2 regions of the Delftia tsuruhatensis genome follow, and region 1 is predicted to be linked to the other one. Evidence: predicted binding sites of a transcription regulator. Region 1 holds the regulator's gene; the other holds the start of a gene.
What was found. The regulator NrdR, encoded in region 1, represses ribonucleotide reductase genes. The targets are predictions, from matches to a motif close to CACNANATNTNGTG.
Positions count from the first base shown of each region.

Region 2: L1Z78_RS23335 (ribonucleoside-diphosphate reductase subunit alpha) is a predicted target of NrdR. The motif match lies at 6,406-6,419, and genes of this name have one in related genera.

Region 1 covers NZ_LR813084.1:1,893,998-1,908,330, reverse strand. Annotated here, with positions in the region: gene L1Z78_RS08585 (DUF748 domain-containing protein) at 1-3,056, opposite strand, end outside; gene L1Z78_RS08580 (lytic transglycosylase domain-containing protein) at 3,822-4,733, shown strand; ZMP/ZTP riboswitch at 4,881-5,057, shown strand; gene glyA (serine hydroxymethyltransferase) at 5,092-6,339, shown strand; gene nrdR (transcriptional regulator NrdR) at 6,360-6,815, shown strand; gene aroC (chorismate synthase) at 6,874-7,971, opposite strand; gene L1Z78_RS08560 (AraC family transcriptional regulator) at 8,156-9,061, shown strand; gene L1Z78_RS08555 (Bug family tripartite tricarboxylate transporter substrate binding protein) at 9,048-10,043, opposite strand; gene L1Z78_RS08550 (amidase) at 10,108-11,628, opposite strand; gene L1Z78_RS08545 (CBS domain-containing protein) at 11,895-12,347, opposite strand; gene L1Z78_RS08540 (O-acetylhomoserine aminocarboxypropyltransferase) at 12,466-13,764, shown strand; gene L1Z78_RS08535 (alpha/beta fold hydrolase) at 13,783-14,333, shown strand, end outside.
Region 2 covers NZ_LR813084.1:5,112,845-5,127,177, reverse strand. Annotated here, with positions in the region: gene L1Z78_RS23350 (carbohydrate kinase family protein) at 1-891, shown strand, start outside; gene L1Z78_RS23345 (hypothetical protein) at 962-1,882, opposite strand; gene L1Z78_RS23340 (ribonucleotide-diphosphate reductase subunit beta) at 2,060-3,157, opposite strand; gene L1Z78_RS23335 (ribonucleoside-diphosphate reductase subunit alpha) at 3,358-6,279, opposite strand; gene ampD (1,6-anhydro-N-acetylmuramyl-L-alanine amidase AmpD) at 6,809-7,438, opposite strand; gene L1Z78_RS23325 (sigma-54-dependent transcriptional regulator) at 7,425-8,942, opposite strand; gene L1Z78_RS23320 (sensor histidine kinase) at 8,942-10,705, opposite strand; gene L1Z78_RS23315 (PP0621 family protein) at 10,708-10,947, opposite strand; gene L1Z78_RS23310 (cytochrome C assembly family protein) at 10,944-11,756, opposite strand; gene ffh (signal recognition particle protein) at 12,018-13,406, shown strand; gene L1Z78_RS23300 (C40 family peptidase) at 13,512-14,066, shown strand; gene L1Z78_RS23295 (DUF1266 domain-containing protein) at 14,069-14,333, opposite strand, start outside.

The sequences.
Region 1 (14,333 bases):
CCTTGCACGGGCTCGCCGAAGGTCAGCTGGTGCAGCACCAGCTTGTTGCGCGCCGTGAGCTGGCCGTCGGGTTCGATCTTGTAGTCGACGTCCATGCTGAGCTTGCCGCGCTCGATGCCGTGGCCCGCATATTTGATGGAATAGGGAGACAGAGGCGGCAGCTCCAGATCGCGCATCTGGGCACGGATGTCCAGGGCCAGCGGCTTGGCCAGCGGATTGACCTGGCCGGTGATCTCCAGGAAAGCGGTGCCCTGGGCACGGCCACGCAACTCCACATCCGCCAGTTGCGGCCCCTGCTGCCCGGAGGTCTGCTGCGACGAGAAGGCACTCAGGCGCCCTGCCAGCTCGCTGAGATCGGCCGAGTAGTTGGGCTGGATGAAGTAGTCGGAGAACTGCACCCTGCCCCCTGTCAGAACGATGGGGCCGACGTTGACGATGGGGGCCGGACCCGACGCAGGAACGGCAGCAGACGCGGCCTGCGCCGACGTGCCAGCGCCATCGGCAGCGGGCACCGCGTTCTGCGCCAGCGACTGCTCTGACTTGGCCGACTTGACGATGTCCTGCAGGTTGATGCGGCCATTGCGCTGCACGATGACACGCGCAAAGAAATCGCTGAGAGCCGTCTCGCGCACGCTCAGGCGCAGCGGCTGCGCGGGCTGCATCTGCAGATCCAGACCGCGCACGGCCAGCGTCTTCCACGCCAGCAGCTCGTCACGCAATCCCAGCCCCGAGGAAGCTGCGCGATCCGCCGTGGATTCACTGAGCACGGCGGCCACGGCACCTGCGGCAGAACGCGGCGCCGCCGGGGCGGCATCTGCGGCCTGCACAGGCGAGGCCAACGCCGAGCGCATGCGCAGTTCGCTGAGTTCGACATCGCCCTGCACGGCCAGCTCGGGTCCGACCGGCAGGCTGGCAAAGCGCAGCTGGCCGGTGAAATTGCCATCGGCACGCACCAGCTCCACATTGAGCAGGTCGGCGAAATAGGGCTCCAGCGCATGCAATGGCAGGCTGCGCGCCTGCACCTTGCCCTGAAGCGACAGCGGCGCCAGCCCCAGGTCACCGCGCAGACTCAGGGAGCCCGCCTGGACGCGGCGTCCCGACCCCACGTGGGCGGACAGCTCCAGCGGCGTGGTCGCCTGCCTGGCGGCGAGCGGTTCGATGGCTCCCAGCCGCAGGCGCAGCGAGCTCAGGTCCAGGGAGACACTGCGGGGTGCATCGGCTCCCCGCATGGGCGCAGCATCGCGCAGCGTGACCGCACCGCCATCCACCTCCACCGCCTGCAACTTCAGCGCCCAGGGCCTGGACGCGGCCTTGCCCGGGCCGGGCGGCACTGGCGCCGGCGCCGTGGTCGGCAGCCATTGCTCGTACATCCATCGGCCCTGCGTGTCGCGCGCCACGGCCACTTGCGGCTTTTGCAATGCCACGCGCCCCACGGCGACCTGCTGGCGGGCCAGATCGACCTGCACCTGGTCCAGCTGCAATTGTGCGACGGCCACCGGTGCGACCCTGTCCTTCAGGCTCAACTGCTCCACGGCAAGCCGGGCCACATGCGCCACCATGGCAGAGCCGTTCCAGCCCAGGCCGGCATCCGTCTCCAGCACGCCCGACAGCTCGGGCGCGAGATGGGCAGAGAGATAGGGCGCCGCCAGTTGAAGCGGCAGCTGCCGCGCGGAGATAGCCAGTCGGCCCTGCTTGTCGGTCAAGGCGCCACTGAGCATCAGTTGCGCAGGCTTGGCATCCGGCGCGGCCGCACCGGCCTGCAAGAGCAGGCCCGCATCGAAGCTCAGCGGCTGCTCCATGGGCCACCGTATGTCACGCGCGTGCACTGACAGTTGCCGCGCCTGCAAGGCCGCGCCAGCCTTCCCGGCGTCGGGTGCCGCATCACGCCAATGCACGGTGGCATCGGCGATCACGAGCCTGCCCAGGGCCACCTGCCACGGCTGCCGCGCATCGGTGGGCTTGTCCGGGGCCTGCTGCGGAGCATCGGCGGCCGCGCCGTCCACCGCCGCAGGCCCTTGTGCTGCGGACAGCCAGTTGATCCGGCCACGGGCATCGCGGGATGCAAAGACCTCCGGCGCGCTCCACTGCACGGATTCCAGCTCCGCAATGGACTGCAGAGGCTGCACATTCTTGAGAACGGCAGCCAGACGCTCGAAGCGCAGCAGCGGCGCACCCTCACGGTCGCGCAGTTCGGCGCCGGACAGGCTGATCTCGCCACTGATACGCACCACGGCCTGGGGATCCTGCTCGAAGGCGATGTGCAGGTTCGTGTCCAGCACGCCGGCACTCGGCCGGATGGGCGCACTGGAGGGTACGTAGCCAAGATAGGGCGCCAGGTCCACGCCCTGCCAGCTCAGGTCGACCGCGGTCCGGCGCTGGTCCGTGAAAGGCGTGCTCTGGGCGCTGGACTCGAAGCGGCTGCCATTGAGCGCAAAGGACAGATGCGGCAGGACCTTGATGTCCCGCTTGGACTCCAGGTTGCTGATGAAGGGCAGCCGCAGCTGCAACTGGTCCAGCGTGTGCTGGCGCTCCTGCAGATCATCTTGCAGTTCCACCCGGCCATCGCTGAGCGCGATGTTGTACAGCGCGAAGCCCACCGGTCCGGACGGCTCGGGATCACTGGGCTGCGACAGTCTGGCCAGCACGTCGTCCACGTCGAAATGCCCCAGGCTGCGCTGGGTCAGCCGCAGCACCGGTGCATCGACCTCGATGGCGTCCAGCACGGGCATCAGCCTCAGCAGGGACTGGATGCTGGCATTGACATAGATGCGATCGACCTGGAACTGGGATGTCGATGGCTCGTCCTGCGCCGACGCCCCTTCCTGAGCCGCCCGAGCCACACGGAGATCGCGCAGCGTCAGCTCCAGCGACCAGGGCGAAAATTCCACACGTCCCACGGTGACTGCGCGGCCGAGCCTGGCGGAGGCCTGCTTTTCCAGCTGGCTCTTGGCGATGCCAGGCACCAGCGCCCACAGCAACAGCAGCAGCAGGACAAAGACTGCAAGAGTGATGACCAGCCTGCGCAGCCAGCGGTTCCTGAAAAGAAAAGATTGCATGGGGTTCGTTAACGGATACGGCCTCTGCTGCCGGCAGGGGCCAATGGCTGCCATTGCACCAGAAATTGAAGCGCCGGCAACACCTTGGCCGGTGTCGCGGCACATTTCTTGACGTTGCAGCGCCCCTGGAACGACAAAGCCCGGAAGCCTTGAACCGGCTTCCGGGCTTTACGGCAGGCGCAAGGCCTGGCCGTTTTCCGCAGTCAAGGAGAGGATGGTCCTTGCTGCTTGGAAGCAAGAGATTGCTTCCAGGAAGGCCGCGGAGGAAGACTTGAACGACTGCGCCCGAACCGTCGGACGCCACTTTTACCCGTCTTCCGCCTTGGCGGAACGACTGCCTGAGCAGTCGCCTCCAATATAGATTTGCCCCGAGCCCTCAGGCCAGTGCTTTTGCATTTGATTGCAATTTCACGTGCACCCCGTGCAGCTCGGAAGCCGTGTATTTCGATAGCACACCAACCGCTCTCAAACCCCTTCAACCTGTGTTTGCATCCATGCTTTTTTATAATTCATCGATCTAAGAAATTCACATCATAGTATTGACCATGTATTTAGTGACCTCCTAGAATCCGCCAGCGCTCGAATAGAGCGTTTTTTGTTTCCGCTGCCTCACGACTGAGCAGATCCCGCAGGCCTGCATCGCCAAGGTGCCCAGCGCACCCCGCCTCCCGGATCCGCAGCACCCAATCCAGGGTGCCGGCCTCAACGGCCTTCGCTTCCCGGCGAAGGCCGTTTCGGGCTGGCGCCCCTAGAAAGGAAAAAGCTATGCCAGCGTCAGGAAAATTCTTCGCCGCCGCGCGAACGTTCGCCATCGATGTGGCCAACGGTTTTCTTGCCATCATCCACAACAGCTTCGCCCTGCTGGGCCTGGCTGTGGCCTTTCTGGCCATCACCTTGTTCGCCCGTCCCGATCTGCGCGATGCCGGAGAGAGCCAGTTGCGCTCCTGGCTGACCGCCCGCCAGACGGCCGAACTGGGCATGCCCGTCGAGCTCGCCGCCAGCGAGCGCGCGACGGCGACCAATCCCAAGAGCCTGCCCAAGGAGCAGGCGGCCGTGGCCTTCTGGCTCAGCAAGAAATACCGCGTGGCGCCGGAGCCCATCGCTGCCCTGGTCAGCGAGGCCTACGACCTGGGCAAGGCCAACCGCCTGGATCCCACGCTGATCCTGGCCATCATGGCGATCGAGTCGAGCTTCAACCCGTTCGCACAAAGCGCCGTGGGCGCGCAGGGTCTGATGCAGGTGATGACCACGGTGCACACCGACAAGTACGAGAACTTCGGTGGCCAGAACGCTGCGTTCGATCCCGTGAGCAATCTGCGCGTGGGCGTGCGCGTGCTCAAGGAATGCATAGAGCGCGCCGGCTCCATCGAGGGCGGCCTGCGTTACTACGTGGGCGCGGCCAATCTGCCCACCGATGGTGGCTACGCCGCCAAGGTGCTGGCCGAGCACCAGCGCCTGCGCCTTGCGGCAGGCATGCGCGCGGTGCCCTTGATGACAGCCAAGATCGAGCAGCCCAAGCCGGCGGTCCAGGTCGCGGTGACCAAGCCTGTCACACCCGCCACAGCAGCCACGGCCACCGAGGCCGCCGCCACACAGGCACCGGTACCCGTGAGCTCGGGTATTCCGTCCGTGCGCACCGAGCAGGTAGCACTGCAAACCCAGGAGCCGGCCCTGTAGCCGCGCCCCGCCGCGAGATGACGACTGGAGCTGGCCGAGGCCAGCTTTTTTCATGGTGGCCACGGCGCGCACCGCAAAGCGCCGCACGCAAAAGCGGCGTCACCGGCGCAACCGCGGCGCAAGCGGCAGCGCCGGCTCAGCTACACTAACGGGGTACGCAACTGGCGATAGGCGCAGCCGCTTCATGCAGGCTGCCGCTGACGTGGAAACCAGCAGAAGGCCCGGCAGGGACCACCTTCTGTGAACCACCGGGGAGCGTACCGCCCGGGTCCTGTCCAGACGGACGTGGCTTGGAGTGTTCCGCCGTTCGCCTGGGCAGCCCTTGGCCTCAAGGGAATTTCAAGTTCACAGGACTGCCATGTTTCAACGCACCAATACCGTCGAGAAGGTCGACGCCGAAGTCTTTGCCGCCATCCAGGCCGAAAACCTGCGCCAGCAAGAACACATCGAACTGATCGCCAGCGAGAACTACTGCTCGCCCGCCGTGATGGAAGCCCAGGGCTCCCAGCTCACCAACAAGTACGCGGAAGGCTACCCGGGCAAGCGCTACTACGGCGGCTGCGAGAACGTGGACGTGGTCGAGCAGCTCGCCATCGACCGCGTCAAGAAGCTGTTCGGCGCCGAAGCCGCCAATGTGCAGCCCAACTCCGGTTCCCAGGCCAATCAGGCCGTGCTGATGGCCTTCGCCAAGCCCGGCGACACCATCATGGGCATGAGCCTGGCCGAAGGCGGCCACCTGACGCACGGCATGCCGCTGAACATGTCGGGCAAGTGGTTCAACGTGGTCTCCTATGGCCTGAACGCCGAGGAAGCCATCGACTACGACAAGATGGAAGCCCTGGCGCGCGAGCACAAGCCGCGCATCATCGTGGCCGGCGCCTCGGCCTACGCATTGGCCATCGATTTCGAGCGCTTCGCCAAGATCGCAAGGGAAGTCGGCGCGATCTTCTGGGTGGACATGGCCCACTATGCCGGCCTGATCGCCGCAGGCGTCTACCCCAACCCCGTGCCGCACGCCGACGTGGTCACCACCACCACGCACAAGAGCCTGCGCGGCCCGCGCGGCGGCGTGATCCTGATGAAGGCCGAGCACGAGAAGGCCATCAACAGCGCCATCTTCCCCGGCCTGCAAGGCGGCCCGCTGATGCATGTCATCGCCGGCAAGGCCGTGGCCTTCAAGGAAGCACTGTCGCCCGAATTCAAGGCCTATCAGGAACAGGTCGTCAAGAATGCCAAGGTCGTCGCCGAAACGCTGACGGCCCGTGGCCTGCGCATCGTCTCCGGCCGCACGGAAAGCCATGTCATGCTGGTGGACCTTCGCGCCAAGGGCATCACGGGCAAGGCAGCCGAAGCCGCGCTGGGTGCCGCCCACATGACGATCAACAAGAACTCCATCCCCAACGACCCGGAAAAGCCCATGGTCACCAGCGGCATCCGCGTGGGCACGCCCGCCATGACCACGCGCGGCTTCAAGGAAGAGGAAGCCCGCCTGACGGCCAACCTGCTGGCCGACGTGCTGGAGAACCCGAACGACGAGGCCAACCTGGCACGCGTTCGCGCCCAGGTGGCCGAGCTGACGGCGCGCTTTCCGGTCTACGGCGCCTGAGCTGCGCATAGAGAACCGCCATGAAGTGCCCTTTCTGCAGCCATCCGGACACCCAGGTCGTGGAGACCCGCGAGGCCGAGGATGGGGGCTTCATCCGCCGTCGCCGCCAATGCGGCGGCTGCGACAAGCGCTTCACGACCTATGAGCGGCCCGAGGTCAGCTTTCCCGCCATCGCCAAGAAGGACGGGCGGCGCATCGAATACGAGCGCAACAAGTTGCTGGGCTCGTTCAAGATCGCGCTGCGCAAGCGCCCCGTGAGCACCGAACAGATCGATGCCGCCATCGAACGCATCGAGGAACGACTGCGCAACATGGGCGAGCGCGAAGTGCTGTCCAGCCGCCTGGGCGAGATGGTGATGCGCGAGCTCAAGCTGCTCGACAAGGTGGGATACATCCGCTATGCCAGCGTCTACCGCAGCTTCGAGGATGTGGACGACTTCAAGAACGTCATGGATGAGGTGCGCAATCCCGGCTGATGGCCGGGGCCTCGCAGACGAAAAAGCCGCCCTCGGGCGGCTTTTTTCTTGGGGTGCCTCAGGGGGCCGCTGCAGGAATCGGCGCCAGGCCCGAATCCACGTCTCCGCACTGGGCGCGGTGGCGCAGCGCATGGTCCATCACCACCAGTGCCAGCAGTGCCTCGGCGATGGGCGCGGCGCGGATGCCCACGCAGGGATCGTGACGGCCCTTGGTGATGACCTCGGTACTCTGACCATGCACGTCGATGGATTCGCGCGGCGTGATGATGGAGCTGGTCGGCTTGATCCCGATGCGCACCTCCAGGTCCTGGCCCGTGCTGATGCCGCCGACGATGCCACCTGCGTTGTTGCTGCGAAAACCCTCGGGACTGAGGGAATCCCCATGCGTGGTGCCGCGCTGGGCCACGCTATCGAAGCCCGCGCCGATTTCCACGGCCTTCACGGCGTTCAGCCCCATCATCGCGTAGGCGATATCGGCGTCCAGCCGGTCGTACAAGGGCTGGCCCAGGCCCACCGGCATGCCGCTGGCCTGCACGCGCAGCGCGGCGCCGCAGGAGTCGCCCGACTTGCGCAGTGCCTCCATGTACTCCTCATAGCGGGAGACATCGGCCACGGGGGCGAAAAAGGGGTTGTTGCGCACATGCTCCCAGCTCTCGAACGGCAGCGACAGCTCGCCCACCTGGGTCATGCAGGCGCGGAACTCGGTGCCGAACCTCTCCTTGAGCCACTTCTTGGCCACGGCGCCCGCGGCGACCGTGGGCGCCGTCAGGCGCGCCGAGGAACGGCCGCCGCCGCGCGGATCGCGGATGCCGTACTTCTGGAAGTAGGCATAGTCGGCATGGCCGGGCCGGAAGCTCTGCGCGATGTTGGAGTAGTCCTTGCTGCGCTGGTCGGTATTGCGGATGAGCAGCGAGATGGGCGTTCCGGTCGTCTTGCCTTCGTAGACGCCGGAGAGTATCTCCACCGCGTCGGGCTCGTTGCGCTGGGTCACGAACTTGCTGGTGCCGGGGCGGCGGCGGTCCAGGTCGAACTGGATGTCCGCTTCGCTCAGCGCCATGCCGGGCGGGCAGCCATCGATCACGCAGCCTATGGCCGGGCCGTGCGATTCGCCGAAGTTGGTGACTGTGAATAGGGTGCCGAAGGTGTTGCCGCTCATAGGCCGATGATTATGCCCGCGCCGCTGGCGGGCTTGCGCAGGGACATCGGCTGCATGGACGGCACCCTATGCTCGAAAGCTATGAGGCATCCAGATTCGATAGGTGAAAATCCGTGTGGCCGCAGGCGCCAGCCTGGGGAACACTGCCCTGTGCGCCTCGGGCGCCATGCGGGGGATTTTCCGAATGCAGGTCCATTTCGACTCGTCGCGTGTCGCCGACCGCGACAACTTCGCCAGCTACAGCGCACTCACCGATCGCCTGATGTACCCTGCCGCGCGCAGCACCCGTGCCCGCCAGCCGGAGGGTCGCATGCGCCTGGCCAGCGCGGACATCGCAGGGCTGCTGCTGCTGGAGCTCATCCGTCCGCCAGGCCGCAGCGCGCGCAGCCTGCGGCACGGACGGGTGGATGCCTGCTTCGTTTCCGTCCTCGGTGCGGGACCGGTGGTCCTGGACACGGGCGGGTACCGCACCGTCCAGAACGTCGGCGACGTCATCGTGTGGCATGCCGACCAGCCGCACGAATGGCGCTATGAGCACGGCATGTCCAGCATCTGCGTGCGCCTGCCCCTGAACTGGACGCGCATCGCGGGAGCGGACGGGTGGCGCCCCAGGGTGCTGGCGGGCTCCAGTCCCCTGGGCATCCTGGCGGCCTCCCTGGTGCGCCAGATTGCAGCGCTGCCGCAGCCCCGCTGCACGCAGGCGGCCCGCCATCTGCGTTCGGCCCTGCTGCACGGGCTGTCTGCATCGCTGTGGGCCCAGGAGCCCATCACCGGCGATCGCCTGGCCGACGCCAGGCAGTACATGCAGGCGCGGCTGGATGATGCCGAACTGACGCCGGCGCAGGTCGCACAGGCGCTGGGACTTTCAACGCGCAGTCTCGCGCGCCTGTTCGCCGCCGAGGGATCTACCCCCAGCCGCTGGCTCTGGAGCGAGCGCCTGGCCCAGGCACACCGGCTGCTGGCGCAAGGCGAGGTCGGGCGTGTGACCGACGCGGCGCTGGCCTGCGGCTTCACGAGTTTTTCGCATTTCAGCCGTGCTTTCCGGCAGGCCTACGGCATGGCCCCCAGCGCCCTGCTCAGTCGAGCTTGAGGTTGATCGCCTTGACGATGCCGCCATACAGCTCGCGGTCGGCACGGATGCGCTGGGCGAAGGCTTGCGGGGTGCTGGCGGTGACGGAGATGCTCAGCTCATCGAGCCGGCTCTTGATGGCGGGGCTGGCCAGGGCGGCCGCCATGGCGCCATGCAGCCTGTCGATCACGGCCGCCGGCGTTCCCGCGGGGGCCAGGTAACCGAACCACAGATCGATCCTGACACCGGGCACCCCCACCTCGGTCCAGGTGGGTACGTCAGGGAAATGGGGCGAACGCGTGGCACCCGCGGTGGCAATGCAGCGCATCTTGCCACCGCGCACGTGGGCGATGGCATCCGGTCCGCTGAGCATGCCGAAGTCCAGTTCGCCCGACATGATGGCGACCGACATGGGTGCCGCCCCCTTGTAGGGGACGTGGTTGAAGCGCGTGCCCGCATCGCGGTTGAACAGCTCGCCCAGGATGTGCGATATGCCACCAGGCCCCGAAGATCCGAAATTCGCGGGCTTGCCGGATTTGCCCAACGCGACCAGGTCGGCCGGCGTCTTCAGCGGCGAAGCCGTGGGCACGCAAAACAGCATGGGCGCCGTGGCGGCGATCATGATGGGCGCGAAGTCCTTTTCCACATCGTAGGGCAGCCTGGAAAAGGCGCTGGCCGCGATGGCATTGGGCCCCGGATTGCCCACCAGCAGCGTGTATCCGTCCGGTCGGGAACGGGCCACCTGGGCGGAGCCGATGGTACCCGCCGCGCCCGGCCGCGCCTCCACCACGATGGGCTGGCCCAGCGCACGCCCCATGTGCTCCCCCAGCAGGCGGGACAGCACGTCGGTGCTGCCGCCAGCGGGATAGGGGTCGATGATGGTGATACTGCGGCGTGGATAGTCGGCCGCCTGGGCCTGGGCCTGGGCCTGGGCCTGGGCCTGGGCCTGGGCCAGGAATGCGGTGAAGGCCAGGACGATGGCGCCGGCAAGGTGCTTTTTCATGCGTGTCTCCTTGGAATCGATGGCGAGGGCTGCGGTGCAGGCAGCACGGACCGCGGTGGCCGCTCTACAGGGCACGCCAGTCCACGGACTGCTCATGGGCGTGGGCGATGCGGTAGATGGTGGACTCGGCGAAATGCCGGGCCACCAGCATGGCGCCCACCGGCAGGCCGTCGATGCATCCGCAAGGCAGGGACATGGCCGGATGGCCGGTCACGTTGAACGGCAGCGTGTTGGCCACCATGCCCGCGGTCGCTTCCACGAAAGCCAGCGTCTCGGCCTGCCCTTCCGGCAGGCGCTGGGCCACCGACGGCGTGGTCGGCATCAGCAGCGCATCGAAGCCCTGTAGCAGCGCGTCGTAGCCTGCGCGCAGGCTGTGGCCGAAATTGATGGCGCGGGCATAGTAGCGGTGCCCGTTCATGCGGGTCAGGTGCGTGCCCGCCACCAGCGCGGCCCGCACGGTCAGGGGCAGCGTGTCCAGCGCCTGGGCATGCCCCTTGCGAAAGCGCACCATGAGATCCTCGGGATAGCGGTCATGGCGCCCGGTGCCGAAGCCGTCGCCACCGAACAGCGTTCGCAAGGCACCTTCCAGCAAAATGGGCCGGCATGCGCCGGCGGCACGCGCATGCACGGGCAGCGAGACGGACTCCACGGTCGCACCCAGCCGCTGCAGATGCGCTGCGGCCTGGCGCACACGCTGATGGACCCCGGGATGGGCCCCCGGCATGGCAAAGCCCTCCTCCACCACGGCGATGCGCATGCCCGCGATGGGTTGTCCCAGCGCCTCGGTATAGCGCTGCGTGCGCACGTTGCGCTGGCGCGGGTCCACGCCATCGTCGCCGGCGATCACCTCCAGCAGCAGCGCGTTGTCGGCCACGCAGTTCGTCATCGGCCCCAGGTGGTCTATGGTGGGCTCCATCGGCAGCGCGCCGGTATAGGGCACCAGGCCGAAGGTCGGTTTCATGCCGTAGATGCCGCACAGCGCCGCCGGCAGCCGGATGGAGCCTCCCTGGTCGCCACCGATGGCCATGTCCACCTGGCCGGCGCCCACCAGTGCTCCGCAGCCCGAGGAAGAGCCACCGGCCGAATAGCCTCGCCGGTGCGGGTTGTGCACGGGTCCGCTGGCACTGGTGAAGCTGTTGGCCGACAGGCACAGGTTCTCGCAGACCGCCTTGCCCTTGATACGGGCGCCAGCGGCCAGCAGCCGGGTGACCACGGTGGCATCGAAGGACGGCACGTAGCCATCGATCACGGCATTGCCGTTCATCATGGGCACGCCGGCCAGGAAGATGTTGTCCTTGAGCGCCACGCTGCGCCCGGCCAGCGCGCCCTGCGCCGCACCGACGATGTCCGTGCGGCGGTACCAGGCGTTCAGCGGATCCTGCGCCGCCTCGGGCCGCGAGGCATCTCTTGCACCCGGCGAAGGCGCCACATCGAAGGGGGTGGCATCCAGCAGCCGGTAGCAGGCGGCCAGCGGCTGCACGAGGCGGTCATAGGCATCCAGCGAGGCGCTGTCCACGGGCAGCGCGCATTGCATGGCCGCTTCGCGCAGCTGCAACCGGGAAGGGGATTCGATGGACAAGGGCACTCCTTGGAGGATGGGACGGTGTCTTCAATGTAGAAGTCCGTCGCCTGCCCTGCCTGCCCCGGCCTGCCAGCTCGCTTGACTGTGCCTGCCACATCTGGCGGGGAACACACAAAAATACCCCCCACGCTCCCCTTGCTCCGCAAGGTCCGCTGCCCCCGAGGGGGCCGCTATTTGTCTTGGGGCGGCCCGGCGACAAAAAGGCCCCGCCGCAAGGTGCGGCCGGGGCCTTGTCCGGTGGATGCGAGGGATTGCGCGCCCGGCAGGTCTCAGTCCGCGCCCTGGCGCTCGCCTTCGGGCCAGTCTCGGATGTAGGCCTTGAGCATGCGGTTCTCGAAGTTCTGGCTGTCCACCACGGCCTTGGCCACGTCGTACAGGCTGATAACACCCATCAGCATGCGCTTGTCCATCACGGGCATGTAGCGGGCGTGGCGGTCCAGCATCATGCGGCGTACCTCGTCCATCTCGGTCTCCATGGTGCAGGTCATGGGCGCGTCGTCCATGGCCGAACGCACCAGGGTCTCGCCCACGCCGCCGTGCTTGACGAAGCCCTGGATCACCTCGCGGAAAGTCAGCATGCCGACCACATCGCCATGCTCCATGACCACCAGGGAGCCGATGTCGCGCTCCGACATGACCTGGACCGCGCTGGCCAGGCTCTCGTCCGGGGACACCGTGTAGAGGGTGTTGCCCTTGACGCGCAGGATGTCACTTACTTTCATGCCCAATCTCCAAAGTTGTCTGTGTCACCGTGGTGGCGGTGAGCCGCTCCATGAGCCGCTGTCTGGCAGGAAATATAGCCCACAATGCCCGCTTGCCTTGACAACCATGGAGACAGGAATGCCCGGCTACTCGGACCCCGGCTTTGACACCCTGGCGCTGCACGCGGGCGCCCAGCCCGACCCCGCCACCGGCGCGCGCGCCACGCCCATCCATCTGACGACCTCGTTCGTCTTCGAGTCCAGCGACCATGCGGCCTCGCTGTTCAACCTGGAGCGCCCCGGCCACGTCTACAGCCGCATCTCCAATCCCACCAACGCGGTGCTGGAGCAGCGCGTCTCGGCCCTGGAAGGCGGCGTGGGCGCGATTGCGGTGGCCAGCGGCCAGGCGGCGCTGCACCTGTCGGTGGCCACGCTCATGGGCGCGGGCAGCCACATCGTGGCCAGCACGGCGCTGTACGGCGGCTCGCAGAACCTGCTGCACTACACGCTGGCGCGCTTCGGCATAGAGACCACCTTCGTCAAGCCCAGCGACATCGACGCCTGGCGCGCCGCCGTGCGCCCCAACACCCGACTGTTCTTCGGCGAGACCGTGGGCAATCCCGGCCTGGATGTGCTGGACATTCCCACCGTCTCGGCCATCGCCCATGAGGCCGGCGTGCCGCTGCTGGTGGACTCCACGCTGACCTCGCCCTGGCTGATCAAGCCTTTCGAGCACGGTGCGGACATCGTCTACCACTCGGCCACCAAGTTCCTGTCGGGCCACGGCACCGTGGTCGGCGGCATCGTGGTGGACGGCGGCAGCTTCGACTGGGAAAAGTCCGGGCGCTTCCCCGAGCTGACCCAGCCCTACGACGGCTTCCACAACATGGTGTTCAGCGAGGAAAGCAGCACCGGCGCCTTCCTGCTGCGCGCGCGCCGCGAAGGCCTGCGCGACTTCGGCGCCTGCATGAGCCCGCACACGGCCTGGCTGATCCTGCAGGGCATCGAGACCCTGCCGCTGCGCATGGAACGCCACATGCGCAATACGGAGAAGGTCGTGCAGTTCCTGGCCAGCCACCCGCTGGTCAGCCGCGTGGGCCATCCCCTTCTCGATTCACACCCCTCGCACCAGCTCGCGCAGAAGCTGCTGCCGCGTGGTGCCGGTTCGGTGTTCAGCTTCGACATCCGGGGCAACCGCAACCAGGGCAAGAAGTTCATCGAGACGCTCAAGGTCTTCAGCCACCTGGCCAACGTGGGCGACTGCCGCAGCCTGGTCATCCACCCGGCCAGCACCACGCATTTCCGCATGAGCGACGAGGCGCTGGCCGGCGCGGGCATCAGCCAGGGAACCATTCGCCTGTCCATCGGACTGGAGGATGCCGATGACCTGATCGACGATCTCAAGCGCGCCCTCAAGGCCGCCGAGAAGGCTGCATAAGAACACGGGAGAGCTGCAATGAAGATCGACGTACAGGGCCATTCCATCTACGCCTACACCGGCGGCAAGGCCTTCAATCCGGCACAGCCCACGGCCATCCTGATCCACGGAGTGCTGTGCGACCACAGCGTCTGGGCGCTGCAAAGCCGCTACCTGGCCAACCATGGCTGGAACGTGCTGGCCCTGGACCTGCCCGGCCACTGCAAGAGCGCGGGCGACGCACCCGAGAGCGTGGAGGCGGCCGCGGACTTCATCGGCCGACTGATGGACGCCGCCGGCCTGGAGCAGGCCGCGCTGGTCGGCCACAGCTGGGGCAGCCTGATCGCCATGGAGGCCGCCGCCCGCCTGGGTGCGCGCATCAGCCACCTGGTGCTGGTGGGCACGGCCTTCCCGATGAAAGTCTCGCCCGCGCTGCTGGAGTCGGCGCTGCAAACGCCCGAACAGGCCATCCACATGGTCAACGTGTTCTCGCGCGCCACGCTGGCTCCGCCCAGCGGCGCAGGCAGCTGGGTGTTCGGCGCCGGCATGGCGCTGGGCCGGCGCGTGCTGGCCAGCAACGACCGCACCAA
Region 2 (14,333 bases), 2.9 Mb from region 1:
ATCTGCGGATCGCTTGCGTTCGACAACATCATGACCTTCGATGGAAGGTTTGCCGACCAGATCCTTCCCGACCAGTTGCACATCCTCAATGTGTCCTTCCTGGTGCCCACGCTGCGCCGCGATTTCGGCGGCTGCGCGGGCAACATCGCCTATGCGCTGCGTCTGCTGGGCGGCGATGCCTGGCCCATGGCCATGGTGGGCAGCGATGGCGAGGACTATGTGCAGCGCCTGAAGGCGCTGGGCGTGCAGACCGCGCACATCGGCCAGTTGCAGGACACGCACACGGCCCAGTGCATGATCATGACGGACCGCGACAACAACCAGATCACGGCCTTCCACCCGGGCGCCATGATGCAGGCCCACGGCAACCGGATCACGCCGCAACTCAAGGAGCATGTGCGTGTTGGCATCATTGCGCCTGATGGGCGCCAGGCCATGCTCGAGCATGCCCAGCAATTCAAGGCCGCCGGCATCCCCTTCGTCTTCGATCCGGGCCAGGGCCTGCCGATGTTCGACGGGCAGGAATTGCGCAGCTTCATCGAGCAGGCCGACTGGGTGGCCGTGAACGACTACGAGGCACGCATGCTCAGCGAGCGCACGGGCTGGAGTCTGGAGCAGATTTCGGAGCAGGTGCAGGGCCTGATCGTCACCTTGGGCGCGGAGGGCTGCGAGGTCTGGGTGCATGGCGACAAGACACTGGTGGCTCCGGTGCAGGCGGCGGCCGTGGTGGACCCCACGGGCTGCGGCGACGCATGGCGCGGCGCCCTGCTGTTCGGCCTGGAGCGCGGCTGGGAGCTGGTGCGCTGCGCCGAGCTGGGCAACCGCCTGGGGGCGCTCAAGATCGCCAGCCGCGGGCCGCAGAACTACGTGCTGGACTTCGATCAGCCCTGATGGATGGTCTGGCGATGAAAAAAGCCCGGCTCGAAAGAGCCGGGCTTTTTGCTTTGAGACCGGAAAAGTCTCAGGGCTTGTTGCCCGTGGGGAAGGGCCATGCGGCCTGAGGAGCCAGGCGGGTTTGCGCGATGGGCGCTGCGGCTGCGGGAGCGGCTGCAGGGGCGGGAGCGGCTGCGGGAGCAGCAGCAGCCTTCTTGGGCGCAGCGGCCTTCTTGGGCGCGGCCTTCTTCGGAGCTGCAGGAGCGGCGGCCTTGGCCGGCGCTGCTGCGGCCTTGGCGGGCGCGGCAGCCTTCTTGGCGGGAGCGGCAGCCTTCTTCGCAGCGGGCGCAGCAGCCTTCTTGGCGGGAGCGGCAGCCTTCTTCGCAGCGGGCGCAGCAGCCTTCTTGGCGGGAGCGGCGGCCTTCTTCGCAGCGGGCGCAGCAGCCTTCTTGGCGGGAGCGGCGGCCTTCTTCGCAGCGGGCGCGGCAGCCTTCTTGGCGGGAGCGGCGGCCTTCTTCGCAGCGGGCGCGGCAGCCTTCTTGGCGGGAGCGGCGGCCTTCTTCGCAGCGGGCGCAGCAGCCTTCTTGGCGGGAGCGGCGGCCTTCTTCGCAGCAGGCGCGGCAGCCTTCTTGGCGGGAGCGGCGGCCTTCTTCGCAGCAGGCGCGGCAGCCTTCTTGGCGGGAGCGGCGGCCTTCTTCGCAGCAGGCGCAGCAGCCTTCTTGGCGGGAGCGGCAGCCTTCTTCGCAGCAGGCGCAGCAGCCTTCTTGGCGGGAGCGGCAGCCTTCTTTGCAGCAGGCGCGGCAGCCTTCTTGGCAGGAGCGGCTGCCTTCTTCACAGCGGGAGCGGCGGCCTTCTTCGCAGCAGGCGCAGCAGCCTTCTTGGCGGGCGCTGCCTTGGCGGTGGCCGTGGTCTTCTTCACGGCTTCAGCCTTGGGAGCAGCCGCCTTCTTGGCGGTGGTCTTCTTGTCGGTGGGGGCCTTGGTGGAGGCCGTCTTCTTCGCAGTTGCCATCATCTTCTCCTTCGTTGATTTGCACAAAACACTTCGGGGTACGGGGCTCCGAAGCGATTCAAAGCGATGTGGAGTGACGCATCGCAATGAACACGGAGACGCCCCACGCCGCAACACCATCGGTGTTGCAAAAGCGTGAAGCGCGTCATGGATTGCATTGTGCCTGCAGAGAAGCGATTAATCCCAGGAAAGTGCGCCTCCGGTTTGATACTCGATGACGCGTGTCTCAAAGAAGTTACGTTCCTTCTTCAGATCGATCATCTCGCTCATCCAGGGGAAGGGATTTTCCTCGTTGGGGAACAGTGCCTCCAGGCCGATCTGCGTGGCGCGACGGTTGGCGATGTAGCGCAGGTAGCCCTTGAACATCGATGCGTTCATGCCGAGTACGCCGCGCGGCATGGTGTCCTCCGCGTAGCGGTACTCCAGCTCCACGGCCTTCACGAACAGCGCCGTGATTTCTTCCTTGAACTCGGCCGTCCACAGGTGCGGATTCTCGAGCTTGAGCTGGTTGATCAGGTCGATGCCGAAGTTGCAGTGCATGGACTCGTCGCGCAGGATGTACTGGTACTGCTCGGCGGCACCCGTCATCTTGTTCTGGCGGCCCAGCGCGAGGATCTGCGTGAAGCCCACGTAGAAGAACAGGCCTTCCATCAGGCAGGCAAAGACGATCAGCGACTTGAGCAGGGTCTGGTCGGTCTCGGGCGTGCCGGTCTTGAAGTCGGGGTCCATGATCGCTTCGATGAAGGGGATCAGGAACTCGTCCTTGTCGCGGATGGACTTGACCTCGTTGTAGGCGTTGAAGATCTCGCCTTCATCGAGTCCCAGCGACTCCACGATGTACTGGTAGGCATGGGTGTGGATGGCCTCCTCGAAAGCCTGGCGCAGCAGGAACTGGCGGCATTCGGGTGCCGTGATGTGGCGGTAGGTGCCCAGCACGATGTTGTTGGCCGCCAGCGAGTCGGCCGTCACGAAGAAGCCCAGGTTGCGCTTGACGATGCGGCGCTCGTCCTCGGTCAGCCCGTTGGGGTCCTTCCACAGTGCGATGTCGCGGTTCATGTTCACTTCCTGCGGCATCCAGTGGTTGGCGCAGGTGGCCAGGTACTTTTCCCAGGCCCACTTGTACTTGAACGGCACCAGCTGGTTGACGTCGGTCTTGGCGTTGATGATGCGCTTGTCGGCGGCGTTGACGCGCTGGTGTGTGCTGGAGGACGCGGTTGCCGCTCCGGCGCCTGCCGGCGTGTTCGAGAGGGTGGCGTCGTCGTCAAAGGTCAGCATTGCATGGTTCTCCGGCATGCCCTGGGGCATATGTTCAGTTCATTCGGTGCGAAAGATCTCTCTCTTTTCGCCCCGGTCAATGTAGGACCATGGGTGGCCTTGCGTGTTGAGCGGGCCCAAGGTCCGTGGCGGCGATACCGCGCACAGCGCTGGCTGGCGGGCGGCGCAAAGCCCCGATGCGGGGCTTTGCGTGGCCTGGCTTACTGGCAGGCTTCGCAGCCGGGATCGTCGATGGCGCAGAACTTGATGTCCGTCGCCGGGGCCTGGGCGCGCGCGGCGGCGGCAGCGGCTTCCAGGGCACTGGAGGTGCTCACGGCGGCGGGCTGTGCGGCTGCCGCCGAGGGGACGGCATTGAGCACGCGGCTTTGCACCGTGGACTTCTCGATGTTGGTGGCGCTGGTGGTGCGCAGGTAGTAGGTGGTCTTCAGACCGCGCAGCCAGGCCAGCTTGTAGGTGTCGTCCAGCTTCTTGCCCGATGCTCCGGCCATGTAGATGTTCAGGCTCTGGGCCTGGTCGATCCACTTCTGGCGGCGTGCGGCGGCCTCGACCAGCCAGGTGGGCTCGACTTCGAAGGCCGTGGCGTAGAGGTTCTTGACGTCCTGTGGCACGCGGTCGATGGGACGCAGCGAGCCGTCGAAGTGCTTGAGGTCCATGACCATCACGTCGTCCCACAGGCCCAGGCGCTTGAGGTCACGCACCAGGTACTGGTTGATGACGGTGAATTCGCCCGAGAGGTTGGACTTGACCGACAGGTTGCCGAACGACGGCTCGATGGAGGCATCGACGCCGACGATGTTGGAGATGGTTGCCGTCGGAGCGATGGCCACGCAGTTGGAGTTGCGCATGCCGTGCCGGGCGATCTTCGCGCGCAGCGCTTCCCAGTCCAGGCGGGCCGAGCGGTCCACCTCCACGTAGCCGCCGCGCGCCTTCTCCAGCAGGTTCAGCGTGTCCAGCGGCAGGATGCCCTGGTCCCACAGCGAGCCCTTGTAGCTGGAGTACTGGCCACGTTCCCTGGCCAGCTCGGTCGATGCCTGGTAGGCGTAGTAGCAGATGGCTTCCATCGACTGGTCGGCGAACTCCACGGCCGCGTCGCTGGCGTAGGCGATGCGCATTTCATAGAGCGCATCCTGGAAACCCATCAGGCCCAGGCCCACGGGGCGGTGGCGCAGGTTGGAATCCCTGGCCTTCTGCACGGCGTAGTAGTTGATGTCGATCACGTTGTCGAGCATGCGCATGGCCGTGTTGATGGTCTTGCGCAGCTTGTCGTGGTCGATGGCGCCGTCGGCAATGTGGCGTGCCAGGTTGACCGAGCCCAGGTTGCAGACGGCGGTCTCGGTGTCGCTGGTGTTCAGCGTGATCTCGGTGCACAGATTGGATGAATGCACCACGCCGGCGTGCTGCTGGGGCGAGCGCACGTTGCAGGGATCCTTGAAGGTGACCCAGGGGTGGCCGGTCTCGAACAGCATGGACAGCATCTTGCGCCACAGGTCCACGGCGGGGATGCGCTTGAACAGCTTCAGCTCGCCGCTGTCGGCCTTGGCCTCGTAGGCGGTGTAGGCGCGCTCGAAGGCGGCGCCGAACAGGTCGTGCAGGTCGCCGACGTCGGAGGGCGAGAACAGGGTCCACTGGCCCTTTTCCATGACGCGCTTCATGAACAGGTCGGGAATCCAGTTCGCCGTGTTCATGTCGTGCGTGCGGCGGCGGTCATCGCCGGTGTTCTTGCGCAGCTCCAGGAACTCCTCGATGTCCAGGTGCCAGGTCTCCAGGTAGGTGCAGACCGCGCCCTTGCGCTTGCCGCCCTGGTTCACGGCCACTGCCGTGTCGTTGACCACCTTGAGGAAGGGCACCACGCCCTGCGACTCGCCGTTCGTTCCCTTGATGCGCGAGCCCAGGGCGCGCACGCGCGTCCAGTCGTTGCCCAGGCCGCCCGCGAACTTGGACAGCAGGGCGTTTTCCTTGATCGATTCGTAGATGCCGTCCAGGTCGTCGGGCACCGTGGTCAGGTAGCACGAGGAAAGCTGCGAACGCAGCGTGCCGCTGTTGAACAGCGTGGGCGTGCTGCTCATGAAGTCGAAGGATGACAGCAGCTCGTAGAACTCGATGGCACGCGCATTGCGGTCGTCTTCCTGCAGCGCCAGACCCATGGCCACGCGCATGAAGAAGGACTGGGGCAGTTCGATGCGCGTCTTGCGCACGTGCAGGAAGTAGCGGTCGTACAGGGTCTGCAGGCCCAGGTAGTCGAACTGCTGGTCGCGTTCGGCCTTGAGCGCGGCGCCCAGGCGCGGCAGGTCGAACTTCAGCAGCTCGGGGTTGAGCAGTTCGTTGTCCACGCCCTTCTGGATGAAGCCGGGAAAGTAGTCCGCGTAGGCGGCCTGGATGTCGGCAGGCTGCACGTCGCGGCCCATGACCTCGCGCACGATGGTGTGCAGCAGCAGGCGGGCGGTGACATAGGTGTAGTCGGGATCCTTTTCGATCAGCGTGCGCGCGGCCAGGATGGAGGCCTTGAACACTTCCTCGATCGGCACGCCGTCATAGAGGTTGCGCAGCGTCTCGGCCACGATCGGCGCGGCCTGGATGTCGGCGTTCAGGTTGCTGCAGGAGGCTTCGATCAGGGCGCGCAGGCGGGCCTGGTCCAGCGGCACGCGCTGGCCGTTGTCGGTCACATGCAGCACGGGGGCCGGCGCGGCAGCGGCGGCAGCGGCGGCCTCGGCGGCCTTCTTCTGCTCGGCGCGCTCCTGGTTGCGGCGCTCGCGGTACAGCACATAGGCACGTGCTACATCATGGTGGCCGCCGCGCATCAGGCCCAGTTCGACCTGGTCCTGCACGTCCTCGATATGGAAGGTGCCGCCGCCCGGGCGCGAGCGCAGCAGGGCGCGCACCACGGCCTGGGTCAGCTCATCCACGGTCTCGCGCACGCTGGCCGAGGCCGCGCCCTGGGCGCCGCGCACGGCCAGGAAGGCCTTGGTCAGCGCGATGGCGATCTTCTGCGGAGTGAAGGGCACCACGTCGCCGCTGCGGCGGATGATCTGGTAGCCGTCCTGGGCGGACAGGTGGCTGGGGGAGGAAGGATTGGCAGCATCACCGTGCGCAGCGGGAGCCAAAGAATTCAGTGCTTCTTGCATGAGTTTCCTCAACGGGTGTTTGTGGATAGGACAGACGCGGGCCTGCACTGGGGGCAGACTTGCCGAGAGATGGATTCGGGGGCCGGATGTGCACACCGTTTTCACAGGGTGTTCACAACTTGTGAACACTAGATATGGTGTCCAGCGTGCTCTGGAGCACTACCTGTAGTGTATCGCCGTCTCATGTACACGGGGTCCTCACAACCGCAAAACCGGCTTTTTGTACCGCGCCAAAATGGTGCGCCACACGCAAGCCATAGCAGCAGATGACGGCAGCACGGAGGCTTGCGGGCCCTGTCCCGCCGAAAGCCGCGGCAGCCTTGACCCCGGGGTGCACGGTCCGCTGAAAGCCCCATGGACAGTGGGGCTGGGGCATGTGCATGCATTTGTAAAAAAAGTTCCGGCAACGCCGTGATGCGGCTGCACGCCACATCGGTTCCATCCTGGATTGACAACCGGCCTCGGCTCTGCCTGTGGAAAAGCCTGACGGGAAGCATTGCCCGGCAGGCTTTGTGAAGAGGGTGTGCGCTTACGTTGGGGCGTGGTCGGTGCCCGGGGGAAGCTGCCAGTGCGATGTCGGGCCATGGCTGGCCAGCAGCCGGCGCAGTCGAGGCCAGTCGAAGCCCGGCCCCGGATCGTGCTTGCGTCCCGGTGCGATGTGCTCGTGGCCGGCGAGATGGGCCACCGGATAGCGTTGCGCGATGGCCTCGCACAGGGTGTCCAGCGCCGCATACTGCGCGGGCTCGAAGCGAAGGCCTTCCAGGCCTTCCAACTCTATGCCGATGGAGTCGTCGTTGCAGCGGTCCCGGCCGCGCCAGCACGAGGCACCGGCATGCCAGGCACGTGCGTCGCAGTCGACGAACTGCCATATCTCGCCCTGGCGCGTGATGAGGAAATGCGCCGACACCTCCAGCCCGCGTATGCCCTGGTAGTAGGGGTGTGCGTCCCAGTCGAGCCGGTTCGTGAACAGCTGCTGTACCGCGCCTGTGCCGAACTCGCCGGGCGGCAGGCTGATGGAGTGCACGACCACCAGATCGATCCGCGCCTGCGCGGGACGTTCCCCGAAGTTGGGTGAAGGCAGGTGGCGGGCCTGCGCCAGCCAGCCTCCTTGCCAGATCCCTGCGGCGTGGAGCGGAGCCTGTGGCTCAGGATTCGCCATGGCCGCCTCCGTCCGCTTCGGCTCCGGCGTCGCCGGGCAGGGCGATGTTCAGGCGCTCTATGCGGTAGCGGATCTGGCGCAGGCTCAGTCCCAGCCGTGCGGCCGTGGCCGTGCGGTTGAAGCCGTTTTCCTGCAGTGCCTGCACGAGGATGCCGCGCTCGCGTTCGTCCAGCCAGGCCTGCAGATCCCGTGGCAGGCCGGCCTCGGCGGGCTGTGGCGCTACGAGCCCGTTGCTGTCCTGCGATCCGCCGGGTGGCGGCAGCGGCGGAGCTGGCGGCGTGCCGCAGGGCAGCTGCATCTCGGGGTCTATGCGCAGCGGTCCGTCCTCGCCCAGCGTGATGGCGCGGTGCAGCAGGTTCTCCAGTTCGCGCACATTGCCGGGCAGCGGCAGGCTGGCGATCTGCTCCAGCGTGCGGGCATCGATCTCGGGCATGGGCAGGCCCGATTCCTGGGACAGCCGCGCCAGCAGCGCGCGGCACAGGGCCGGGAGATCCTCGCGCCGCTCGCGCAGCGGGGGCAGCAGTACCTCGATGACGTTGAGGCGGTAGTACAGATCCTGGCGAAAGCGTCCTTGCTGCACGTCGGCGGCGAGATCGCGGTGCGTGGCGCTGACGATGCGCACATCGGCGGCCTCCTCCTGCGTGGAGCCCAGCGCGCGCACGCGGCGCTCCTGGATGGCACGCAGCAGCTTGGCCTGCATGGGAAGGGGAAGGTCGCCGATCTCGTCGAGGAACAGTGTGCCGCCGCGCGCCGCCTGGAAGTAGCCATCGCGGTCCTGGGTGGCTCCGGTGTAGGAGCCCTTGCGCGCGCCGAAGAACTCGGCTTCCAGGAGGTTTTCGGGAATGGCGCCGCAGTTGACCGCGATGAGGGGCCCGCTGGCGCGCTGGCTGCAGGCGTGCAGGGCACGCGCCACCAGCTCCTTGCCCGTACCCGACTCGCCGTGCACCAGCACCGGTGCCATGCCGCGAGCCACCTTGGCGATGCGCTGCTTGACGGCCTGCATGGCCGGCGAGTCGCCGACCATGGCATCCAGCGCGCCGCTGCCGCTGAGCACGGGGCCGGCGCCCGGCGCCATGGAGGGAGCGCGCGCCGGCATGGCTCCCGGCGGGGGCACGCCCCCCACGCCCTGCGCGGCCGAGGCCACGACCTGGCGGAATTGCTTGAGATCCACGGGCTTGGTCAGGTAGTCGAAGGCACCTGATCGCAGTGCCTCCACCGCGTTCTCGGCGGAGCCGTAGGCCGTCATGACCACGCAGCGTTCGCGGCGCTGCTGCTGGCGCAGATCCTGCAGCAGCTCCATGCCCATGCCGTCGGGCAGGCGCATGTCGGTGATGACCACGTCGAAGCGCTGGGTCTGAAGCTGCTCGCGTGCCTCGCCCACGCTGGCGGCGGTCTCCACGCGGTAGCCTTCGCGCAGCAAGGTCAGTTCATAGAGGGTGCGCAGATCCGGCTCGTCGTCCACGACGAGGATCGAGGCGGCTGCGGGCTGGGAGTTCACGGACATCACACCACAATCTGGTCAAACAGGGAGGCCGGCAGTGCCGAGGCCGGCGCCGCGCGGAACACGATGCTGAAGGCATTGCCTTCGACGAGGCCGCGCGGCGTGGGCCGTGACAGCCGCTGGTAGCTGATGCCGGCATCGTAGCGCTGGCACAGCTCCCGGCAGATGTACAGGCCCAGGCCGCTGGAGCGGCTCTCCGAGGAGAAGAAAGGCTCGAACAGATGGCGCTGGACCGTCGGCTCCAGCGCCGCGCCATCGCTCCAGACCTGCAGCCAGATCTGGCCTGCTGCCGGCGCGCCGGTCAGCACCTGCAGCGCATGTGCGTCCTGCGCACTGCTGCGGTAGCGCTGGGCATTGTCCATCAGGTTCACGAGGATGCGGCGCAGGTGCTCGTGATCGAAGACCACGCTTCTCGCCTTGGCGTCCAGATGGAGCTGGACGAGGCGTGCGGGCTGACCCTGGGCCTGCCATTCCTGGCAGACCTGGGCCACGTGCTGGTCCAGGTCGAGCAGGCCGGCATGGGTTTCGCCGATGTGCTGCTGGGCCCGGGCGATGTTGAGCACATCCTCGACGATGCGCGCCAGGCGCTCGGCATTCTGCCCCACGATGCGGCACAGCTGCTGCTGGGCCGGCTCCTGGGCCAGGTCCTCCGAGAGCAGGGCGTTGGCCTGGGTGATGGCGGCCAGCGGGTTGCGGATCTCGTGGGCCACGGCGGCGGACATGCGGCCCATGGATGCCAGCTTTTCGGTGCGCAGCCGCGCCTCCAGCTCGCGCAGGTCGTGCAGGAAGACCACGCACAGCTGCTGCAGCAGCGCGGGCTCGTCGGGGTCTTGTGCTTCGGGCACGGCCGCGACCTCGGTCAGCCAGGTGCGCAGGTGCAGGCCCGTCATGCCCTCCTGGCCGATGGACTGCAGATGGACGGCCGCCGAGATCGGCAGATTCTGGGCGAAGCTCTGTGCCACGGCGTCTTGCAGCCGCTGCCAGCCCGCATGTGCCTCCAGGGCGAAGGGCAGGCCGTGCCCGTCGGCCAGTCCCAGCAGGCGCAGGGCCGCCGGGTTGGCCTGCTGTACGCGGAACTGCGGATCAACCACCAGGACACCCTCGGCCAGGTGGCGGATCACCAGCGCATTGACCTGCTCCTGGGTCCGCGCCTTGCGGCTGCTGTGCTGTGCCAGGTGCCGCTCGCGCCGCACGCGGCGGGCCAGCTCATGCGTCAGGTAGGCCACGGCGAAGTAGCCGGCGCATGCAAAGCTGGCCTGGTAGTAGGCCTGGGTGCTGTCCAGATGGTTGGCCAGATCCTGCCATGCCACCCAGCCCAGGGTCAGCAGCGTGACGCTGGCGGTGGTGGCCAGCGCCAGCGTCAGGCCACCCAGCACGGCCGAGATCAGGATGGGGATGGCCAGCAGCGCCGAATAGTTGAGCGGGCCGGTCTGCAGCGTCTGCAGCAGGCTGATGGCCACGATGTCCACACCGATCACGGGCAGCCAGTGCACGCCTGCCCGGGGCGACGGTGGCTGGGCGCGCGCCGTCAGGCGCAGCAGCAGCGTCAGCCCCAGGTAGCCGAGGCAGACCAGCCAGACCAGCGGGTTGCTGCCGGGCTGCATTCCCAGAAGGGCCAGTTGCAGCAGCAGCAGCGCTGCGGCGATCAGCACACGCCCGGTCAGAAAGCCCTGCCACAGCCGCACGAAGGGCGCATTGGCATCGCGCAGCGACCGCGCTGCTGCCTCGTCCATGGCCGGGGTCTGTTCGGGGGCAGGATCCTGCATGTTCAGCGCCGCTGGGCCAGCGCCCGGTGCTCGGCGCTGCAATAACAGCGTCCCGCGGCTTCGAAGGCTTCGCTGCGTGGCAGGTGCAGGCCGCAGTGCGCGCACTCCACCATGTCCTGTGGCGCGGAAAGCGGCGCAGGCGGCGCCGCGCGCTGGCGCCGTTCCCGGACCTCGGCGCGCCGCTGGCCGCGCCACACGCCGATGGCAATGGCGACGACGATCAGTACCAGCAGGTATTTCATGCCGCCCGCCCCAGCAGAACTTCCATCACGAAGCGCGAGCCCGCATAGGCCAGCAGCAGCAGCAAGGCTCCCGCATAAAGCATGCGCACGGCACTGCGGCCACGCCAGCCAAAGCGTGCGCGGCCGATCAGCAGCACGGCAAAGGTCAGCCAGGACAGCAGCGAGAACACCGATTTGTGGTTCCAGACCCAGGCCTTGCCATACAGCTGCTCGCCAAAGAGCCATCCGGCGGCCAGCGTGGCCGTCAGCAGCACGAAGCCCGCGCCCACGAAGCGGAAGGTCAGGCGCTCCAGCGTCAGCAGCGGCAGGCCGCTGTCATGGCCGCCGCCCTGGCGCATGTGCTGCTCGGCGCGCGTCATCAATCCCGCATGGACCACCGAGGCCGCGAACAGGCCGTAGGAGGCGATGCCCAGCGCCAGGTGCAGCGGCAGCCAGGGCGAGGCATCGACATGCAAAGGCGTTCCCGGAAACAGGGCGGCCATGAGCACGGCGACCGTACCCAGTGCCGACAAGGCCAGTTGCGCCCGCATCTTGGGGAACAGCTGCTGCTCCACCGCATAGACCGTGAGCACCAGCCAGGCGGTCATGGACAGCGCCGGCGCAAAGCCGAAGTGCGGCTGCTCGCCCAGCAGGCCCCAGGCCAGGGCCAGGGCATGCAGCACCCAGGCCAGGCGCAGTGCGGCGCGCGCGCCTGCCTGGCTGATGCGTCGGGCGCCGACGGCCGGCACGGCATAGGCAACGGCGGCGGCCATGGCCAGCATCCAGCCCAGTGGCGATGCGTTGGCGGAAATCAGGGGGACAGCGAGCATGTTTCAATGATAGCTGGCGCTGCTGCGGCGACAGCTGCGCAGGCTCAGAATCCAGGCGCGCTGGGCCCGCCTGCCCCTGCGCGGCGGCAACCATGCCACGCGGCGGCAGCCCTGCCGGTCATCGGGTCGCCGGTACCGGCCCCGCCAGGGGCTGCGGGTAGAATCTCCGGGACATGCCGGACCCGCGGCGTCGACGCCGCCCGCCGGCCCGTGCGCCACGGCGCAACCCTCCATTTCCCGCAGCTTCCAGTCTCCCCGCTTATGGCCTCCGCTCTGACCGACAAACTTTCGCGACTCGTCAAGGAGATGCGCGGCCAGGCCCGCATCACCGAATCCAATGTGCAGGACATGCTGCGCGAGGTGCGCATGGCCCTGCTCGAGGCCGACGTGGCCCTGCCCGTGGTGCGCGACTTCATCGCGCGCGTCAAGGAAAAGGCGCTGGGGCAGGAGGTGCTGGGCTCGCTGCAGCCGGGCCAGGTGCTGGTGTCCATCGTCAACAAGGAACTCGCCGCCACCATGGGCGAGGGTGTGGCCGACATCAACCTCAACGCCCAGCCGCCGGCCATCATCCTCATGGCCGGGCTGCAGGGCGCCGGCAAGACCACGACCACGGCCAAGCTGGCCAAGCACTTGATCGAACGCCGCAGGAAGAAGGTGCTCACGGTTTCGGGCGACGTCTACCGCCCCGCCGCCATCGAGCAGCTCAGGACGGTGACGGCCCAGGCCGGTGCCGAATGGTTCCCTTCCACGCCCGACCAGAAGCCCCACGACATCGCCGTGGCCGCCCTGGACTATGCGAAGAAGCACTTCTTCGACGTGCTGCTGGTCGATACGGCCGGTCGCCTTGCCATCGACGAGTTGCTGATGGCCGAGATCAAGGATCTGCACGCCACGCTCAAGCCTGTGGAGACCCTGTTCGTGGTCGATGCCATGCAGGGCCAGGATGCGATCAACACGGCCAAGGCCTTCAAGGAGGCGCTGCCGCTGACCGGCATCGTGCTGACCAAGCTCGACGGTGACTCGCGCGGCGGCGCCGCGCTGTCGGTGCGCCAGATCACGGGCGCGCCCATCAAGTTCGCGGGCGTGTCCGAGAAGATCGACGGTCTGGAGGTCTTCGACGCCGACCGCCATGCCCAGCGCGTGCTGGGCATGGGCGACATCGTCGCCCTGGTCGAGCAGGTCACCAAGGGCGTGGACATGGAGGCCGCGCAGAAGCTGGCCGAGAAGGTCAAGAGCGGTGACGGGTTCGATCTCAACGACTTCCTGGCCCAGATCCAGCAGATGAAGCAGATGGGCGGCCTGTCCAACCTGATGGACAAACTGCCGGCGCAACTCACGGCCAAGGCCGGCCAGGTGGACATGGACAAGGCCGAGCGCGAGATCCGCCGCAAGGAGGGCATCATCTGTTCGATGACCGCCAAGGAGCGCAAGAAGCCCGAGATCATCAAGGCCACGCGCAAGAAACGCATCGCCGACGGCGCCGGCGTGCAGGTCCAGGAAGTCAACCGCCTGCTCAAGGAGTTCGAGCAGATGCAGGAGATGATGAAGAAGATGAAGGGCGGCGGCCTCATGAAGATGATGAAGCGCATGGGCGGGATGAAGGCCATGAAGGGCATGATGGGTGGCGGCATGCCCAAGCTGCCGTTCTGATTTCCCCCGATCCCCCGCGGACGCCACCTCCTGTCCGCCAAGCCGCAGCGCAGCCTGCGGCTTTTCTTTTGCCGCTGCAGGGCCTTTGTGAGAACATGCCTCGCCATGAGCAATGGTGTCCCGACTTCTCGCGCCCGCGCCCTGGTGCCGGCGCCACGGCTGTCGCGCCGCGACTGGACCTTGCTGGCGGCGGCCACGTTGCTGGCCGGCTGCTCCTCGGCGCCGCGCAAGGGCACGGGGCCCGCGCCGGCCCCTTCGCCCCAGGCGCTCAATCTCGATTCGGAACTGCGGGAGGCGCTGCTGGCACGCACCATGCTGGTCGTCAACACGCCCTATACCTATGGCGGCAATTCGCCCGAAGGGGGCTTTGACTGCAGCGGCCTGATCCAGTGGGCCGTGGGCGGCATCACCGAAAGCCGCCTGCCGCGCACCACGGCCCAGTGGGCGCAGTTCAGCAACCCCGTGGGGGGCGCCAGCCTGCAGCGTGGCGACTTCGTGTTCTTCAACACCCTGGGCACGCGGTACTCGCACATGGGCATCTTCGTGGGCAACGGCCAGTTCGTGCACGCGCCATCCAGTGGTGGAACAGTGCAGCGCGTGCGCATGGACAACAGCTACTTCGCCAGGCGCTTCACCGAGGCGCGCAGCATCTTTGCCTGAAGCTAGGCCGCATCCCAGTCCATGGCGTGCCAGGGATGGCGTGGATCGGCCACCCACTGGCGCACTTCTTCGGGCGTGACGCTGCGGCCCAGCACGTCGGCGCGACCATGGGCCAGCCATTGGCTGCGGCCGCGTGCATAGGCTTCACCAAACGCCTGCCAGTCGCCGAAGCAGTCCCGGGCACGGCTCGCATTCATGAGCAGGATCTGTTGCTGCAAGGCCTCGTCCAGCCAGCCCAGCAGCCAGGCGCAGCGCACATGGAAGGCC